DNA from 4 places in the Azonexus sp. GW821-FHT04F04 genome. Region 1 is predicted to be linked to each of the others. Evidence: predicted binding sites of a transcription regulator. Region 1 holds the regulator's gene; each other region holds the start of a gene.
What was found. Region 1 encodes sigma-54, which starts transcription at its own class of promoters, with help from an activator protein. Its sites were predicted from a motif close to TGGCACGCTTNCTGCTNA; they were not measured.

Region 1 (4,771 bases):
TTGCTGACCCGGCGTGACTACAGCCGGGCCGGCTTGCAGGCCAAGCTCGCTCCGCATGCCGAATCGGCGGAAGAGCTGTCGGCAGTGCTCGATACCTTGCAGGCCGAACGCCTGCTCTCCGATTGCCGCTACGCTACTCAACGGGTTGCAGTGCGGGGAAGACGTTACGGCGATGCGCGACTGCGCCAGGAGTTGCGCCAGCAAGGCGTCAGCGATGCCGACATCGCCAAGGCCCTGCCCGAAGCCGGTGATGAAACCGAACGCTGCCGGGTAATTTGGACCAAAAAGTTCGGTCGACCGCCGGAAACCGCCGAGGAGCGTGGCAAACAGATGCGTTTCCTGCAATATCGTGGCTTTTCCAACGACGCCATTCGGCGGGCCATGCAGGGAGTGGATGAATGAACATGCCGGCAGCCAAACTCTCGGCCCACAATCTCAAGAAGCGTTACAAGGCGCGGACAGTCGTCGAAGACGTCTCTTTCGAGGTCAAGTCCGGTGAAGTCGTCGGTCTGCTTGGTCCGAACGGTGCCGGCAAGACCACCTGTTTTTACATGATCGTCGGGCTGGTCGCGGCTGACGGCGGCGAAGTCTATATCGACGACAATCGCCTGACTCACCTGCCGATGCACAGCCGGGCGAGGCTTGGCCTGTCCTATCTGCCGCAGGAAGCCTCGGTTTTCCGCAAGCTCAATGTCGAGGAAAACATCCGTGCCATCCTCGAGCTGCTCAAATTGCCGCAAGCCGAGTTGAACGATCGCCTTGAGGGGTTGCTGGCCGAACTGCATATCAGCCACGTCCGCCACGTCAATGCCTCGGCACTGTCCGGTGGCGAGCGGCGTCGCGTTGAAATTGCCCGCGCCCTGGCGACCAATCCACGGTTTATCCTGCTTGACGAGCCGTTTGCCGGCGTCGATCCGATCGCCGTGCTCGAAATTCAGAAAATTATCCGCTTCCTCAAGGAGCGCGGAATCGGCGTCCTGATTACCGACCACAATGTCCGCGAGACGCTGGGTATTTGCGACCACGCGTACATTATCAACGCCGGAAACGTTCTGGCGGCTGGACGGCCGGACGAAATCGTTGATAATGAAAGCGTACGAAAGGTTTATCTCGGCGAGCACTTCAAGCTCTGACCGGAAGATAGAAACCGACCCCAACCAATGAAGCCGGCACTCCAGCTAAAACTCTCCCAACATCTGGCGCTGACTCCTCAGCTGCAGCAGTCAATCAAACTGCTGCAGTTGTCGACGATCGAAATGCAGCAGGAAATCGAGCGATATTTGCTCGAGAATCCGATGCTCGAGCGCGAGGACGAACAGGGCGGCGAGGCTTTTTCCGGCGCTCAGCAATTTGATTCTCCGCAGACCACCGAAGGCGAACGCGAACAAAGGGTCGAGCGCGAAGAGCGTGATGCACGTGACGACCGCGAGCAGGACGTACCTTCCGCTCCCTCTGATGTCGACGATGACCGCTGGGCCGCTGACGCCGGCACCTTTACCGGCGCCGGGCGGGATGAGGACGACGACAGCGATTCACAGGATACGCACGGCACGACGATCAGCCTGCGCGATCACCTCGGCTGGCAATTGGGCATGACCCAGGTTTCGGAGCGTGACCGCAGTCTGGTGCGCTTCCTGATTGAGGCGCTCGACGACGACGGCTATCTGTCGGCTACGCTGGAGGAGCTCTGGGAAACGCTGCCGCCGGAGTACGAAATTGAAATCGAAGAGCTCGAAATCGCGCTGCATCACATCCAGAATTTCGATCCGGTCGGGATTGGTGCCCGAAATTTGCAGGAATGTCTGGCCCTGCAACTAAAAGCCTTGCCGCGCGGCGATGAGGTCCGGGATCTGGCTTTGACTATCGTCCAGAAGCATCTGGAACTCCTGGCCGCCCGTGATTTCACCAAGATTCGCCGTCTGACTGGTTGCGACGACGAGTCGCTGAAGGCTGCACAGGCTGTGATTACCAGCCTCAACCCGCGGCCAGCCGCCCGTTTTTCCCAGATTGAAGCGCGCTATATCACGCCGGACGTGATTGTGAAGAAGCTCAAGGGAAAGTGGACGGCGTACATCAATCCTGACGCTTACCCACGCCTGCGTATCAACCGTCTTTATGCCGAAATTCTTGCCAAGCAGCGACGTGGTAACGGCAACCTGTCGACACAGCTGCAGGAGGCTCGCTGGCTGATCAAGAACGTACAGCAGCGTTTTGAGACAATTCATCGTGTTACGCAGGCCATTGTTGACCGTCAGCGTCAATTCTTTGAACACGGAGAAGTCGCCATGCGCCCGCTCGTTTTGCGCGAAATCGCTGACATTCTCGGTTTGCACGAGTCGACCGTATCGCGTGTCACCAGCCAGAAATACATGGCGACGCCGCGCGGCATCTTCGAACTCAAATACTTCTTCGGCAGTCATGTCTCCACCGATACCGGTGGTGCCTGTTCTGCTACGGCCATCCGGGCGCTGATCAAGCAATTGATCTCGGCCGAGGATGGCAAGAAGCCCTTGTCGGATAGTCAATTATCCGAAATACTAGGCCAGCAGGGAATCGTAGTTGCCCGACGGACGGTTGCAAAATACCGCGAGTCGCTCAACATCCCACCGGTCAATTTACGCAAGACCCTGTAGAGAGAGGAGAATAAAGTGAATCTGCAGATTAGTGGTCACCACATTGAAGTTACCCCGGCACTTCGCGAATACGTCGAGAACAAGCTGGATCCCGTGATCCGCCATTTCGACAAGGTAACCGGCGTCAGCGTCGTGTTGTCGGTTGAGAAACTCAAGCAGAAAGGTGAAGTCACGCTTCACGTGCCTGGCAAGGACATCCACGTTGAAGAGTCCGGTGACGATCTCTACGCCGCTATCGATGCCTTGTTCGACAAGCTGGACCGTCAGGTTCAGAAGTACAAGCAAAAAGTCCAGGACCACCATCGCGGTGACAAGCCGGGGCTGCACTCCGTCGCTGAATAAGCGTTGAACGGGCCGCACCGTAACAGGCTGCGGCCTTTGTTTTTCCAACCTTCCCTATGAACCCCCTAACCAACCTTCTATCAACCGATCAGGTTCTGCTCGATCTTGAGGCCAGCAGCAAGAAGCGGGTCTTCGAACAGGCAGGCATGCTTTTCGAAAATCGCCTTGGTCTTGCCCGATCGATCATTTTCGATAGCTTGTTCGCCCGCGAAAAGCTCGGTTCCACCGGCTTGGGTCAGGGTGTAGCAATTCCCCATGGTCGAATCAAGGGGCTGAAACAAGCCGTTGGCGCCTTTCTGCGTCTGGCAACACCGGTTCCTTTTGATTCGCCGGACGGGCGACCCGTCGATCTGCTCTTCGTGCTATTGGTTCCCGAGCAAGCGACCGAGCAGCACCTGCAGATACTTTCCGAGTTGGCCCAGAACTTTTCCGATCGGGCATTCCGCGAAAAATTGCACGCCGCGGCTGATCCAGCCGCCGTAGTCGCCCTTTTTCAGGGCTGAGTTTAGTTCGTGCGTCACGTAAGTCTGGTTCAGCTTTACGAGGACAACCGCGAAAAGTTGCTGTTGAGCTGGAATATCGTCCCCCATGCTGACCGCCGCATCGAGATCAAGGGCTCCAATAATTACGGTGCCGATCTGGTTGGCCACATCAATATTATTCATCCGGAGCGTCTGCAGGTCCTTGGTCTGGCGGAATATGAGTGGGCCATGCGCATTGGCGAGCGTCGCTTCGCACAGATGCTCAGTGATCTGCTCGGGGCCCAACCGCCAGCCGTCATCGTCGCGGATGGCCTGACGCCACCACCATTGGTGGTCGAGACCTGCACCCAATTGACGACACCGCTGATTTTTTCACCCAAGCCGTGTTCGGCAATCATCGATCTGCTGCGCATTTACCTGTCAGCACGCCTGGCCGATACGGTCAGCCTCCACGGCGTCTTCATGGATGTTCTCGGGATGGGCGTCCTGATTACCGGCGACTCCGGAGTAGGCAAGTCTGAGTTGGCTCTGGAGCTTATTTCGCGGGGCCATGGGCTGGTTGCCGATGATGTTGTCGAAATGGCCCGAATAGCGCCGACCACTATTGAAGGCCGCTGCCCCGGAATGCTGCGCGATTTTCTTGAGGTGCGCGGGCTTGGCTTGCTCAATATCCGGACAATCTTTGGCGAAACGGCTTCGCGCCGGAAAATGAAACTCAAGCTGATCGTTCACCTGCAAAGAACGTCGACGGCAGCCGATGCGCCACGTTTACCGCTCGATGCCCAAACCCATGAAGTGCTCGGCGTTCCGATTCGCAAGGTTGTCATTCCCGTGGCAGCTGGCCGCAATCTGGCAGTCTTGCTCGAAGCGGCAGTGCGCAACACGATTCTTCAGTTGCGGGGGATCGACAGCATGCAGGATTTCATGGATCGCCAGCAACGTACGATGCTTGACGATGACGCATGAATGGCCGATAGTACATCGGCGTTTCAAACCTTATAGAGGGGACTCCCAATGAAGAAATTGATTGCTCTGTTGATTGTCGCATTTGCTGCTACCACTGCTTTTGCCGCTGATGATTGTGCTGCCCAGGCCGCCGAGAAAAAGCTGGCTGGTGCCGCGAAAAACAGCTTCATGAAGAAGTGCACCCGAGACGCCGGTGCTGCTCCGGAAAACGAAGCTTGTGCCACCGCCGCCAAGGAAAAGAAACTGGCTGGTGCCGCCAAGAACAGCTTTATGAAGAAGTGCGCGGCCGACGCTGCAGCCAAGTAATCAACCCGTACGGGGAATAGTCGGCCATCTGCGGATGGCCGA
Region 2 (4,771 bases), on a different contig from region 1:
CCCTGCGCTTGGGTGACCTTGAGCGAGCCCGCCAGTTGCTCGCCGAGTGGCAAGGTATATCGACCTACGGCCTTGGCTCGGAAGATATCGCCCGGCTCTCCATTGAGGGCGCGCTGGCCGCCTCACATCGCCATGTCTTTGCTGTCGTGCTCTGGTTTGTTCTATTGCCAGGCCCCTGTGGTGCGCTGCTCTATCGGCTGTCGGCCGTTGTTGGCGACCGCTGGAATGCCAAAAACATGGCCCAGCAAAGCGATTTTTCCGCATTCTCGCGGCTGGTTTTCGGTATGATCGACTGGCTACCCTCCCGGACTACGGCGGCAGCCTTCGCCATCGTCGGTGACTTCGAGGATGCGGTTTATTGCTGGCGTACCCAGCCGGCGCAATGGCCGGATCGCGATCTTGGTATCGTCCTAGCGGCCGGTGCCGGCGCCTTGGGGGTCCAACTTGGCCGGCCGGTGGTGGATGGCGTTGAGGTCTCTGATCGGGCCGAGCTCGGGCTGGGCGATCCGGCTGATGTTGATTTCATGCAGAGTGCCGTCGGACTCGTCTGGCGAGCGACTGTGTTGTGGATGTTGTTGCTGTTTTTGTTAGGGCTTGCCACCTTGGTGGGCTGAATGATTCTTACAGGAGATTTACATGAGCAGAGATGTCGTCGTTCTAAGCGCAGTTCGTTCCCCCATCGGCGCTTTTGGTGGTTCCCTGGCTGATTTTGAAAGCACGGAACTCGCCGGCATTGTCATGAAGGAAGCGATTGCCCGCTCCGGTGTTGATCCGCAAGCCATCAACTACGTTACCGTCGGTACCACGATGCCGACCGATTCCCGCTACGCTTACGTTTCCCGCGTTGCCTCGATTCAGGCTGGTCTGTCGATGGATTCCGTCGCCATGCAAGTGAGCCGCCTGTGCGCCTCCGGTCTGCAGGGCATCGTCACTACCGCCCAGAACATCATGCTGAGCGATGCCGACTACGGCATTGGCGGCGGCGTTGAAGTCATGTCCAAGGCTGCTTACCTGATGCCGGCTCTGCGCAACGGCGCCCGCATGGGTGACACCAAGGCCATCGACTCCATGGTTGCCGTGCTGACCGATCCGTTCGGCGTTGGCCACATGGGGATCACGGCTGAAAACCTGGCTGCCAAGCATGGCTTCACCCGTGAAGACCAAGATGCCTTCGCAGTCGAATCACAGCGCCGTGCTGCGGCTGCCATTGATGCCGGCTACTTCAAGTCGCAGATCGTGCCGATCGTCAAGCAAACCCGCAAGGGCGATGTCGTATTCGACACCGACGAGCACCTGAAACGTGGCACGACTATGGAATCTCTGGCCAAGATGAAGCCGGCCTTCAAGAAGGACGGTACCGTCACCGCCGGTAATGCTTCGGGCATCAACGATGGCGCAGCCTTCTTTGTGCTGGCTGCCGCCGATGTTGCCGCCAAGGCTGGTCAGAAGGCCCGTGCTCGCATCGCTGGCTACGCTGTTGCCGGTGTGCCGAACGACATCATGGGCGAAGGCCCGATCCCGGCCACCAAGCTGGCCCTCAAGAAGGCCGGCCTGACCCTGGACCAGATGGATGTCATCGAGTCCAACGAAGCCTTTGCCGCTCAGGCCCTGTCCGTTTCCAAGGTGCTCGGTCTCGATCCAGCCAAGACCAACCCGAATGGCGGCGCCATCGCCCTCGGCCACCCGGTCGGCTGTTCCGGTGCCTTTATTGCTACCAAGGCTCTCTACGAACTTGAGCGTATCGGTGGCAAATACGCACTGGTTACGATGTGTATCGGTGGCGGACAAGGTATTGCGGTCATCTTCGAACGCGCCTGATCGCTGCGGCGTTTCAGTTGTACAGAAACCCACCGGAGCGATCCGGTGGGTTTTTTTATTTGCACCAGATTGAAATTGCCCTGCACTGTATTGGGGCATGACCTTGCGCCATGAAATTGTAATATGCTGATTTTGTGCGCTTTTGTTCCGTGGCATGGAACCTGCTGAATTAGCGTTGAGAGCATCCTCAGCGACGAGTCCAATATGAATTTCTACAACGAAATGATGGACGCCAACGGTGGCGTCCGAGCTCACTACCAGGGTTACGATTCATGGCTCAAGGCGACGCCGCCTGAGCGAATTGCCCGCAAGCGGGCCGAGGCCGATCTGGCCTTTCATCGGGTCGGTATCACCTTTGCCGTCTATGGCGAGGAAGCGGGCAAGGAGCGCCTGATTCCCTTCGACATCATTCCGCGCGTCATTCCATCGGCCGAATGGAAGTCCCTGCGCTCCGGACTACGCCAGCGCGTCAAGGCGCTCAACATGTTCCTGGATGACGTCTATCACGATCAGGAAATCCTCAAGGCCGGCAAGATTCCGGCCGAGCAAGTGCTCAACAATGCCCAGTTCCGCCCGGAAATGATGGGCGTCGATCTGCCCGGCAACATCTACGCGCACATCGCCGGCGTTGATATTGTTCGTGCTGGCGAAGGCGAGTTCTACGTTCTCGAAGACAACCTGCGCGTGCCGTCCGGCGTCTCGTACATGCTCGAAGACCGCAAGATGATGATGCGCCTCTTCCCTGAATTATTTGCCAAGCACAAGGTAGCGCCGGTCCAGCATTACCCGGACATGCTGCTGGAAAAGCTGCGCGCCGTGGCGCCGAAGGGCGTGTCCAACCCGACCGTCGTCGTGCTGACCCCGGGCGCCTACAACAGCGCCTATTTTGAACACACTTTCCTGGCCCAGCAGATGGGCGTCGAGCTGGTTGAAGGCCGCGATCTCTTCGTCAAGGACGAGGTGGTTTACATGCGCACAACGCAGGGGCCACAGCGCGTTGACGTGATTTACCGCCGCCTTGACGACGACTACATGGATCCGCTGGCTTTCCGCGCCGATTCGTCGCTTGGCGTTCCGGGCATCCTGAAGGCTTACCAGGCTGGCAACGTCACGCTGTCCAATGCCATCGGTACCGGCGTCGCCGATGACAAGTCGATCTACCCGTATGTGCCGGACATGATCCGTTTCTACCTCGGCGAGGAGCCGACACTGAACAACGTGCCGACCTACATGTGCCGCAAACCGGACGATCTCAAGTACGTGCTCGATCATCTGGCCGAACTGGTCGTCAAGGAAGTCCATGGTGCCGGCGGTTACGGCATGCTGGTCGGCCCGGCATCGACCAAGGAGCAGATCGAGCACTTCCGCCAGTTGCTGATCGCCAAGCCGGACGGCTACATCGCCCAGCCGACGCTGGCTTTGTCGAATTGTCCGACTTTTGTCGAGGAAGGCATCGCGCCGCGTCACCTCGATCTGCGCCCCTTCGTGTTGTCCTCGGGCAAGTGTGTGGACATGGTGCCGGGCGGCCTGACCCGCGTTGCGCTGACCAAGGGGTCGCTGGTCGTCAATTCGTCGCAGGGCGGCGGTACCAAAGATACCTGGGTTCTGGAGGATTAAGTCATGCTGAGTCGAACTGCCGATCACCTGTTCTGGATGTCGCGCTACATCGAGCGCGCCGAGAATCTTGCCCGCCTGCTCGATGTCACCTGGCAAATGTCGCTGGTGCCGCAATCGCTCGATGCGATCAATCAGAGCTGGGCTGCCATCATTGCCCTGAACAGCCTCGAAGAGGCGTATGCGAAGAAGTATTCCACGGTCAACGGGGAAAATGTCCTGAAATTCATGGTTAGCGACCCGGACAACTTTGCGTCCATTCACAGCTGTCTGCGCATGGCGCGTGAAAACGCCCACGCCGTGCGCGGCACACTGACCACGGAAATGTGGGAAACGCTCAACTCGACCTGGCTGGAAGCGCGCGAGAAGACCTTCGACCAACTCTTCAATGCCGGTATCGGTGAGTATTTCGAGTGGGTCAAGATGCGTTCGTCGTTGTCACGTGGCACCACGCTCGGCACCTTGCTTCAGGACGAGGCCTACCACTTTATCCGCCTCGGTACCTTGCTTGAGCGTGCCGACAACACGGCGCGCATCCTCGACGTCAAATATCACGTGCTGCGTCCGCAGGGCGACGAGGGAGCGACCGATTTTTACGAGTGGGGCGCGCTGCTCCGTTCCGTCTCGGCCTTCGAGGTCTATCGCAAGGTTTATCGCGATGTCATTACGCCGGAACGGGTCGCCGAGTTGCTGATCTTCAATCAGGACATGCCGCGATCGCTGCAGTTCTGCATGAACAGCGTGGTCAAGAATCTTGACCTGATCGCTAACAGCAATTCCGGCGAAACCCAGCGCCAGGCCGGCATGCTGCACGCCCATCTGCGTTACGGGCGTATCGAAGACATCCTCGAGCACGGTCTGCACGAGTGGCTCAGCGATTTCATGGATCGCATCTATCTGCTCGGCAACGGCATCAGCAAGGACTTTCTGGTGCCGATGGAAGAGGCCGCCTAGTCAGGCCTCGCTTCGGGGCTTCTCCCGAGTTAGCTGCAGCCAGCTTCGGCGCCCGATGATTCCGGCGCCGAAGTGCATTTCAGGGCTTGCTTTCAGGCGTGTCGCTCGCGCCAGGCGGTCAATGCCGCGAGCGCATCGTCGAGCGTCGTGATCAGCTCGGCATCGCCCGTTCTGGCGATGCGGGCGACGCCACCACCACCTGCCCACAGTGCTGTTTTCTCCGGCAGGACCAGCCGCAATTGCTGGAGCAGGCCGGGAATCTGCCGTTGCGGGAAGGCCAGCGAGAAGGAGAGGGCGACGATGTCGGCCTGATGTGCCTCGGCGGCGCGACCGATTTCGAGCAGCGGCATTTGCGTGCCGAGCGGAATGCACTCGGCGCCCTCCA
Region 3 (4,771 bases), 160 kb from region 1:
TCTTGCCCGACAGGCCACCGCCATATAGCCAGCCCTTGTAGAACTTGGCGATGGCGATCAGGTCGGGGATGTACACCTGCTCGGTGAACTCAATGCTGCGGTCGATGATGCTCTTGACCAGATTCAGCCGCTCCATGTTCACCGCGCCAACCGCCCCCGTGCCTTCCATGTTGATGGCGCAGGGCACGCCGCCGACCAGCCAGTTCGGGTGCGGGTTCTTGCCACCGAAAATGGTGTGCACCTTGACGATTTCCTTCTGGAAATCGAGGGCTTCGAGGTAGTGCGCCACGGCCATCAGGTTGGCTTCGGGCGGCAGCTTGTAGGCCGGGTTGCCCCAGTAGCCGTTCATGAAGGGGCCGAGCTGGCCTGATTCGACGAATTTCTTGAGGCGATTCTGGATGTCGCGGAAGTAGCCCGGCGACGACAGCGGCCAGCTGGAAATGCTCTGGGCCAGCGCCGAGGTGGCTTTCGGATCGGCCTTCAGGGCGGAGACGACATCGACCCAGTCGAGCGCATGCAGATGATAGAAGTGCACCAGATGGTCATGCACCTGCAGGTTGAGCTGCATGATGTTGCGGATGCTGTTGGCGTTTTCCGGAATCTTGATGTTCAGCGCATCCTCGACGGCGCGCACCGAGGTCAACGCGTGGGTTCCGGTACACACGCCGCAGATGCGCTCGGTGAAGGCCCAGGCGTCGCGCGGATCGCGGCCCTTGAGGATGACTTCCAGACCGCGCCACATGGTGCCCGTGGACACGGCGTTACGAATGACGTTCTTGTCGTCGAGATTGACCTCCACCCGCAGATGGCCTTCGATGCGGCAGACCGGGTCGACAACGACACGTTTGCCGGAGTTGTCGAGCTTGAAGCCTTGAGTTTCGTAAGCAGCCATTTTTTACTTTTCCCCCTCTTTTTCCGGTTGACCGTGGGAATTCGAATTGCGCGCCCGAGCCAGTGCCGAGACGGCAGCATGGGCGGCAATCGCGGCGCCGACGGTGCCGGCGGCAGCCTTGCCGATGGTGTCGGCATTCGCTTCGACGCCGAAAGCCTTGATGTCAGTCACCCGGTCGTAGAAGCTGCCCTTGTCCCAGAAGCCCTCCTCGGAACAGCCGATACAGCCGTGGCCGGACTGCACCGGCCAGCTGACGCCGCCGTTCCAGCGCATCGACGAGCAGGCGTTGTAAGTCGTCGGCCCCTTGCAGCCCATCTTGTACAGGCAGTGGCCCTTGCGCGAACCTTCGTCATCCCAGGCTTCGGCGAACTGGCCGGCATCGAAGTGGCCGCGGCGATAGCACTTGTCATGGATACGCTGGCCGTAGAACATTTTCGGCCGGCCCTGGCGGTCGAGCTCGGGAATCCGGTCGAAGGTCAGCATGTAAGTGACGACGCCAGTCATGACTTCGGCGATCGGCGGGCAACCCGGGACGTTGATGATCGGCTTGCCGGAAATCACCTTGTGCACCGGCGTCGCACGCGTCGGGTTCGGCTTGGCGGCCTGGACGCAGCCGTAGGAAGCGCAGGCGCCCCAGCTGATGATCGCCTTGGCATCAGCACAGGTTTCCTTGAGCACTTCGACGAACGGCCGGCCGCCGTGGATGCAGAACATGCCGTCCTCGTTGAGCGGCGGATTGCCTTCGACGGCAACGATGTAGTTGCCCTTGTATTTCTTCTTGACCTCTTCGATGATCGCCTCGGCCTGATGGCCGGCAGCGGCCATCAACGTGTCGTCGTAATCGAGCGAGAGCATCGAGAGCACGACATCCTTGGTCAGCGGATGCGCCGAGCGGATGAAGGATTCCGAGCAACAGGTACATTCCAGACCGTGCAGCCAGATCACCGGCGTTCGCGCCTTGGTTTCCAGCGCATGCGCGATGCGCGGTGCGGCGGCGCTGCCCAGCCCGAGCGACGTCGCGGTCAGGCTGCAGAATTTGAGAAAGCTGCGCCGGGTTATCCCCTGGCGGCGCAGCACTTCATAAAAGGTCTCGGTCACTGGTATGTCCCCCGTTGGTTTTGTTGCCAAGTAGGCGTGCTACTACGCAAAGCGTGTGCCACAGAGCTGAAATCACTGATTTATCGATTGAAATCAAGGCACTTCGGACACCTGCCAAGGCCTTTGAGGAAGCCGCGAAGGAGAATCGGGTGGTTAGCACCAATCCATGGTGGAAACCACTCTTCCACACTCGATTAGCCCGGAGGATTGACCGCCATCAAGCCGCAACAGCAAGGAATCGTTCTAGAATCAAACAATGAAAAGAAAACGCGCGACCAAGATCGTCGAGCTGATATCTACCCAAAGCGATCGCGTCGGACCCGACATGAGCCTGCGCGAGGTGGCGTCTCGCATGCTGGAGTCGAAGATCTCGTCGGTCATCGTCGTCGATCAGGGCGCCATCCTCGGCATCATCACCGAGCGCGACATCGTGCGCGTCATGCGGCAGCATCGCTCGCCTGACCAAACCGCCAGCGAGACCATGAGCAGCCCGGTACATAGCGTGCCGGCCGCCACGCCCTTCCAGCAAGCCTACCGGGAAGCCGCCAACCTCGGCATTCGGCGTATCGTAGTCACCGACGAGGCAGGGCTGCCACTCGGCGTCGTCAGCGAATCGGATTTTCGCAAACATCTCGGTCCCGACTTTTTCCTTCAGTTGAACAGTGCCGATACGTTGATGGAGCGCACTTTCCCCCGACTACCGGCCGATGCCAGTCTCGAGGATGCGCTGCTCGCCATGGAGGCGGTCAGTATCAGTTGCGTCTTTGTCGTCGATGGCCGACGGCCTCTCGGCATCGTCACCGAACACGACGTTGTTCGCTTCTTCCTCGACACCCGGAACAATCCCTGCCTTGGCGCGGTAATGACCCAGCCCGCCATCAGCATCCGGGCCGACCGCCCGTTGTCGGAAGCGGCGCAGCAGATGCTGGAACGCAACATCCGGCATCTGGCTGTGGTCGACGAGAACGGCGCTCTGGTCGGCCTGCTCTCCGAACACACGCTGATGAGCCCGCTCAACCTCGGCCAAATAGATAGCGCACTGAGCGAGCAACAATCGATGCTTCGTTCGCGCGAGCGAATCCTTGAGGAAACCGCCCGCAACGAACGCTACCAGCGCGCTCTGCTCGACAACTTCCCCTTCCTGGTCTGGCTAAAGGATACAGAATCGCGTTTCCTGACCACCAACCGCAGCTTTGCCGAAGCGGCCAATCAAGCGAACACCAGCACCATTGTCGGCAAAACCGATTTCGATTTCTGGCCACCCGAGATGGCGGAGCGTTTCCGCGCCGACGACGCGGAAGTCATGGCCACCCGGAAAAACAAGGTCGTTATCGAACCGGTAATGATCGGGCAGCAGCGCATCTGGCACGAGACCTACAAGGCTCCGGTCGTCGGCGAAGACGGCAGCCTGCTCGGCACCGTCGGCTTTGCCCGTGACATTTCCGAACGGCTGCGGGCTGAAGAAGCGATGCGCCTGCGCAATGCCGCGCTGGCCGGGATGATCAGCGGAGAAACCCTGTCCCGCGCCCTCGAACTGCTCGTCATGTCGGTCGAAGCCGAGATGCCGGACTGGCGCTGCTCGATCATGCTCAGCGACGAATCCGGACAGCACCTCCGTGTCGGCGCCGCCCCGAGCCTGCCAGCGGCCTACAGTGCCGCGATCGATGGCATGCCGATCGGCGAAGGTATCAGTTCCTGCGGCACGGCAGCGGCGCTGAAACAGCGGGTCATTGTCGAAAACGTGTTCGACGACCCGCTGTGTGCGGCCTATCACAACCTCGCCCGGGAAAGCGGAATTGCCGCCTGCTGGTCTGACCCGATCATCGGGCCGGACGGCATGTTGCTTGGCACTTTCGCCGCCTATCACCGACTGCCCAGCCAGCCGCGCGAAGAAGACCTGGGCTGCCTGATGCAGGCCTGCCAACTGGCTGCCCTGCTCATTGCCCACCAGCACCGCTCACGTGAACTGGATAAAAGCCTGGAAACCTTTCGTGGCATTTTCAACAGCGTCAGCGAAGCATTGTTCATCCAGTCCGAGGATGGCATCTTTCTCGACGTAAACGCCGGCGCCGAGCAGATATCCGGGGTACCACGCGAACAGTTGATCGGTCTGAGCCACGCGGCGTTTACCCAGCCAGGGCTGACCGATGTGCAGACCATCAATCGGCACATTGCCAGCGCGCTGGCCGGCACACCGCAAACCTTCGAAATTCTCGCTCGCCACAGCGAAGGGCGCATCTTCCCGGTCGAAATCCGGCTACATAGTTCAAGATACTTCGGGCGGCCGGCAGTCATCGCTTCAGCGGTTGATATTTCCGAGCGCAAAAATGCCGAGTTGCGCCTCGAAATCGAGCACGACCTGGCACAAGCGCTGGCGGCCGGCCTGCCACGCAACGCCGTGTTTCAAGTCCTGCTGCAGGCCACCTTGCGTTTCCCCGACCTCGATTCGGGCTGCCTCCATTGGCGACAGCCCGATGGCAGCTATCAACTGATTGCCCACGCCGGCGTTTCGGGCGACTTTGTCGCCAAAGTCTCCCGGCTCGACGCCAACACCCCGTTTGCCCGCTTCGCTCTGGATGGCGGCACGATTTGCAACTGCCAGGAACCGAGCGACCACTGCGCCGACGCCAGCATTCTTGACAGCGAAGCGATCCGCGGCGAAGGCTTGGGCTGCCTGGTCGCCTTGCCCATCATGTTGGCCGATCAGCCGGTCGCCTGCATCACGCTGGGCAGTCGTCGGGCCACCGGCGTTCTCGCCTCGACCCTGCGCTCGCTGGAGAT
Region 4 (4,771 bases), on a different contig from region 1:
CTGTCGGCCCACCGTGACCTGGCCAACCCCGAGCATCGGGCTGAGGTTGCTCGCTTGTGGGGCGTTCCTGAGGTGCCGGCAAAACCTGGAAAGTCTGCGGTCGACCTGTTCAAAGCACTCAAAACCGGCGAAATCAAGGCCGTCTGGATCGCCTGCACCAATCCGGCCCAGTCGTTGCCGAATCAGGCGGCCGTCCGTGAAGCCTTGCTCGCCGCCGAATACGTCGTGTTGCAGGAAACCTATGGCAATACCGACACCGCCGATTACGCCGATTTGCTGCTACCGGCCAGTGGCTGGGGCGAAAAGCATGGCACGGTAACTAATTCCGAACGCTGCATCACGCGCCTCCAGCCAGCCATTCAGGCACCTGGCGAGGCACGTCACGACTGGGAAATCGTCGTCGATTTCGCCCGCCGACTGGGTGAAAAGCTGGGGCGTACCGACGCCGGGCGCTTGTTCCCCTACGCCAACCCCGAAGATATCTTCAACGAGCACCGGGAAAGTACGCGCGGGCGCGATCTCGACATCACTGGCTTGTCCTATGCCGTGCTCGAAGCGCAGGGGCCGCAGCAATGGCCGTATCCGGAAGGTGCCAGTATTGGCAAGGTCCGCCTCTACGAGGATGGACGTTTTCCGACAGCCGATGGCAAGGCGCGCTTTGTCGCCATCGAACATCAGCCAACGGCCGAACTGACGACGCCCGAGCGGCCGATCAGCCTGCTTTCCGGTCGCATGCGCGATCAATGGCACGGTATGAGCCGCACCGGCACCGTGCCGCGCCTGTTCAATCTTGAAGACGAACCGCTGCTCGCCATGCATCCTTGCGACATGCGGCATCGTGGGCTGGAGTCGGGCGATTTGGCCAAAGTGAACAATGGCCGCGGCGAGATGGTCGTCCGTATAGCCGAGCGTCCCGGGCTGGCCAAAGGCCGGGCGTGGATGCCGATGCATTGGGGCAGCCAGTTCATGAATACGCCGGGTACCAATGCGCTGAGCTCGGATGCCATCGACCCCTATTCGTTACAGCCCGAGCTGAAGCATGCCGCTGTCCAGATCATCAAGGCCGAGTTGTCCTACCCGCTGGCTGTAGTTCGTCGCTGCACCAGCCAATCGGAGGCGCTGGAACTACTTCAGCGGGCCCGCGCTGTTCTGGCGGATTATCCGTATGCCAACGTCGGCCTGTATGGCCGGACCACGCCGCTGGTCGTCTTCCGCGCCGCCTGTGCCGGGCCGGCGGCGGATGCCGAGATCTTTGCGCTGGATCGCCTCTTCGGGCTGGATGGCGAGGAGGGGGCCATTCTCTATGCTGACCCGACGCGCCGGATCAGCAAGAAGGCCATTGCCCAGCAAGGCCGCCTGCTTGGCGTCCGGCTGGCCGGCGAGACGCTGGCCCTGGCGTGGTTGCGGCAGGCGATGGCCGAGGATGAACTCGATGTCAGCCTGATCCGCTTCGCTCTGGCGCCGTCGGCCAAGCCGCCGGTGAGCATGGTGGCACGCAACATCGTCTGCAAATGCGCTGATGTCAGCGATGTGCAGATTCACCAGGAACTGGAGAAAGGGGCTGATCTGCCGCAACTCCAGAAGAGCTTGAAATGCGGAACGTTCTGCGGTTCATGTGTGCCGGATATCAAGCGCATGGTGGCAGAGCATCCCCCCAGAATCGCAGCTGCGGCTTGACCGCAACCGGAGGAGACAGTGAGCTACGGACAATTCATCAAGGAGATCGGACGCGGCGCCCAGGGCGCGCGTGATCTGCCGCGCGACGATGCGCAGCAGATTTACGCGGCAATGCTCGACGGCGGCGTGCCGGATCTCGAAATGGGTGCAATCATCCTTGGCCTGCGCGTCAAGGGCGAATCGCTCGACGAAATGCTCGGCTTCATGGACGCCACAGCCGAGCGCACGCACCGTCTCGACATGCCGCACGGCCGCGTTCGGCCGGTTGCCCTGCCGACCTACAACGGGGGCCGCAAGGAAGCCAACCTGACGCCACTGCTCGCCTTGCTGCTCCAGCGCTTTGGCGTGCCGGTCGTGGTCCATGGCCTGTTGGAGGGTTTTGGCCGGGTAACCACGGCGCACATTTTTCGCGAGCTGGGCATCATGCCCGTCGCCTCGACGACGCAGGCGCAGATCGCCCTCGAAGAGAAAGGGCTGGCCTTCCTGCCGCTCAACGCGCTGTGCCCGGGCATCCACAACCTGCTCGGCCTGCGCAGCCGCCTTGGCGTGCGCAACAGCGCGCACAGTCTGGTCAAACTGATCAACCCCTTCCACGGCGATGCTGTCCTCGTCGCGCCAGCGACCCATCCAGAATTTATCGATCTGATGCGCGACATCCTGCTCGCCCGTGGCGACCGTGCGTTGCTCCTGCGCGGCACCGAGGGTGAGCCCTTTGCCAATCCGAAGCGCCGGCCGCGCCTTGAGTTCATCCACGACGGCGGCGTTGACACCCTGTTCGAGGCCGAGCACGAGAGCCTGCGCGCCTTGCCAAATCTGCCGGAGGCCAACGATGCGGTGAGCACGGCAAAATGGATTCGACGCATTCTCGACAAGCAGGCCCCGCTGCCCAAACCGCTCGCCAACCAACTGGCCTGCCTGCTCTACGCCAGCGGTTATGCCGAGGATTTCAACCAGGCCAAGGCTATCGTCGCCGTTGAAGCAACCGGCCTGATCATCGGCGGCAACTGAGCGGCGCCAACAAAATGCTTCTGGCGTCGTTGAACCGCCTCGCCAGAACCGCTTCGCTGCATTTTGTGAGCGCCTCCAATTTGATTCTGCACCGCTCTGGAGCCGCTTGCCCCGCCTTGGTGCGCGATTGCCACGGTCAACCCGAAAAAACGCCTAAAAATCAAACATCTGATCAGCTGGCACGCTGATTGCAATAACCCTGCAGGTACAGCGAATCAACCGCCAACGTCGGCGGTTCGATGGCAACGACGTCATGCGCTGAAGTAAATTTTGCACCCTCGGGTGCGCGCAACGTTGGAGTCAACCATGAGCACAACCGCTGTCAAACCTCGTCTCGTCCTGATCGGCAACGGCATGGCCGGTGTCCGCACCATCGAAGAACTGCTGAAGATCGCCCCGGATCATTACGACATCACCATCTTCGGCGCCGAGCCGCACCCGAACTACAACCGCATCCTGCTTTCTCCGGTCCTCGCCGGTGAAATGACCATTTCCGAGATCGTTCTCAACGAACTCGACTGGTACAAGGAAAAGGGCATCACGCTGCACACCGGCAAGCAGATCAAGACCATCGACCGCGTCAAGCGCAAGGTCATCGCCGAAGATGGCACCGAAGAAAGCTACGACCGCCTGCTCATCGCCACCGGCTCGACGCCCTTCATGCTGCCCATTCCCGGCAATGACCTGCCCGGCGTCATCGGTTATCGCGACATCAAGGATACCGATGAGATGATCGAAACCGCCCGCCTGCACAAGCATGCGGTGGTCATCGGCGGCGGCCTGCTCGGCCTGGAAGCCGCCAATGGCCTCAAGCTGCGCGGCATGGATGTGACGGTCGTGCATCTCGGGCCGTGGCTGCTCGAGCGTCAGCTCGACGAAGTCGCCGCCAAAATGCTGCAGAAGTCGCTTGAAGACAAGGGGCTCAAGTTCCTGCTCCAGAAGCAGACGGAAATGCTCGTCCAGGGCGAGTCCGGTCGCGTCGCCGCCGTGCGTTTCAAGGACGGCATGACCATCCCGGCTGACCTCGTTGTCATGGCCGCCGGCATCCGCCCGAACTACGCGCTGGCTGAGAAATCCGGCATCTACTGCAACCGCGGCATCGTGGTGAACGACACGATGCAGACCTACGACCCGAAGGTGTACGCCGTCGGCGAGTGCGTCAGCCACCGCGGCATTGCCTACGGCCTGGTTGCCCCGCTCTTCGAGCAGGCCAAGGTCGCGGCCAATCATCTCGCCGGCTACGGCATCGGCCGCTACACCGGTTCGGTGACCTCGACCAAGCTCAAGGTCACCGGTATCGACCTGTTCTCGGCCGGCGACTACATGGGGGGCGAGGGCACCGAAGAAATCCTGCTCAACGACCCGCACGGCGGCGTCTACAAAAAACTGGTGATCAAGGACAACAAGCTGGTCGGCGGCGTCATGTACGGCGATACGGCCGACGGCCCGTGGTATTTCCAGCTGCTCAAGGATGGCCGCGACATCCACGATATCCGCGACTCGCTGATCTTCGGCCAGTCGCTGGTCGGCGACGTCGGCCACGCCGGCAACAGCAAGGCGGCTTCGATGCCCGACAGCGCCGAAGTCTGCGGCTGCAACGGCATCACCAAGGGCGTCATCGTGCAGGCCATCAAGGCCAAGGGATTGTTCACGCTCGACGAGGTCAAGAAGCACACCAAGGCGGCGTCTTCCTGCGGTTCCTGCGCCGGTCTGGTCGAGCAGATTCTCGCTTCGACCATCGGTGGCGCCTACACGCCGGCCGCTTCCGACAAGAAGCCGATGTGCGGCTGCACCGAGCACTCGCACGACAAGGTCCGCAAGCTGATCCGCGACGAGCACCTGACGAGCAAGGAAACGGTTTTCGCCGAACTCGGCTGGACGACGCCGAACGGCTGCGACAAGTGCCGCCCGGCCATCAACTACTACCTGATCTCGACCTGGCCGCACGAGGCGAAGGACGATCCGCAGTCGCGCTTCATCAACGAACGCGCCCACGCCAACATTCAGAAGGACGGCACCTACTCGGTCGTCCCGCGCATGTGGGGCGGCCTGACCAATCCGAAAGAGCTGCGCGCCATCGCCGATG

Region 2: a site for sigma-54 is predicted at 1,969-1,986, ahead of AC07TV_RS16450 (circularly permuted type 2 ATP-grasp protein). Genes of this name have one in related genera too.
Region 3: a site for sigma-54 is predicted at 2,034-2,051, ahead of AC07TV_RS01595 (hydrogenase small subunit). Genes of this name have one in related genera too.
Region 4: a site for sigma-54 is predicted at 2,863-2,880, ahead of nirB (nitrite reductase large subunit NirB). Genes of this name have one in related genera too.

Annotation. Positions count from the first base shown of each region.
Region 1 is NZ_JBWKSX010000001.1:159,745-164,515, forward strand. It holds gene recX (recombination regulator RecX) at 1-402, shown strand, start outside; gene lptB (LPS export ABC transporter ATP-binding protein) at 399-1,133, shown strand; gene AC07TV_RS00765 (RNA polymerase factor sigma-54) at 1,161-2,633, shown strand; gene hpf (ribosome hibernation-promoting factor, HPF/YfiA family) at 2,649-2,975, shown strand; gene ptsN (PTS IIA-like nitrogen regulatory protein PtsN) at 3,032-3,478, shown strand; gene hprK (HPr(Ser) kinase/phosphatase) at 3,488-4,423, shown strand; gene AC07TV_RS00785 (hypothetical protein) at 4,472-4,729, shown strand.
Region 2 is NZ_JBWKSX010000009.1:5,372-10,142, reverse strand. It holds gene AC07TV_RS16460 (CobD/CbiB family protein) at 1-614, shown strand, start outside; gene AC07TV_RS16455 (acetyl-CoA C-acyltransferase family protein) at 637-1,818, shown strand; gene AC07TV_RS16450 (circularly permuted type 2 ATP-grasp protein) at 2,023-3,435, shown strand; gene AC07TV_RS16445 (alpha-E domain-containing protein) at 3,439-4,386, shown strand; gene AC07TV_RS16440 (MerR family transcriptional regulator) at 4,479-4,771, opposite strand, start outside.
Region 3 is NZ_JBWKSX010000001.1:324,401-329,171, reverse strand. It holds gene AC07TV_RS01600 (nickel-dependent hydrogenase large subunit) at 1-892, opposite strand, end outside; gene AC07TV_RS01595 (hydrogenase small subunit) at 896-1,990, opposite strand; gene AC07TV_RS01590 (EAL domain-containing protein) at 2,247-4,771, shown strand, end outside.
Region 4 is NZ_JBWKSX010000005.1:281,164-285,934, reverse strand. It holds gene AC07TV_RS12725 (nitrate reductase) at 1-1,677, shown strand, start outside; gene ybiB (DNA-binding protein YbiB) at 1,696-2,685, shown strand; gene nirB (nitrite reductase large subunit NirB) at 2,992-4,771, shown strand, end outside.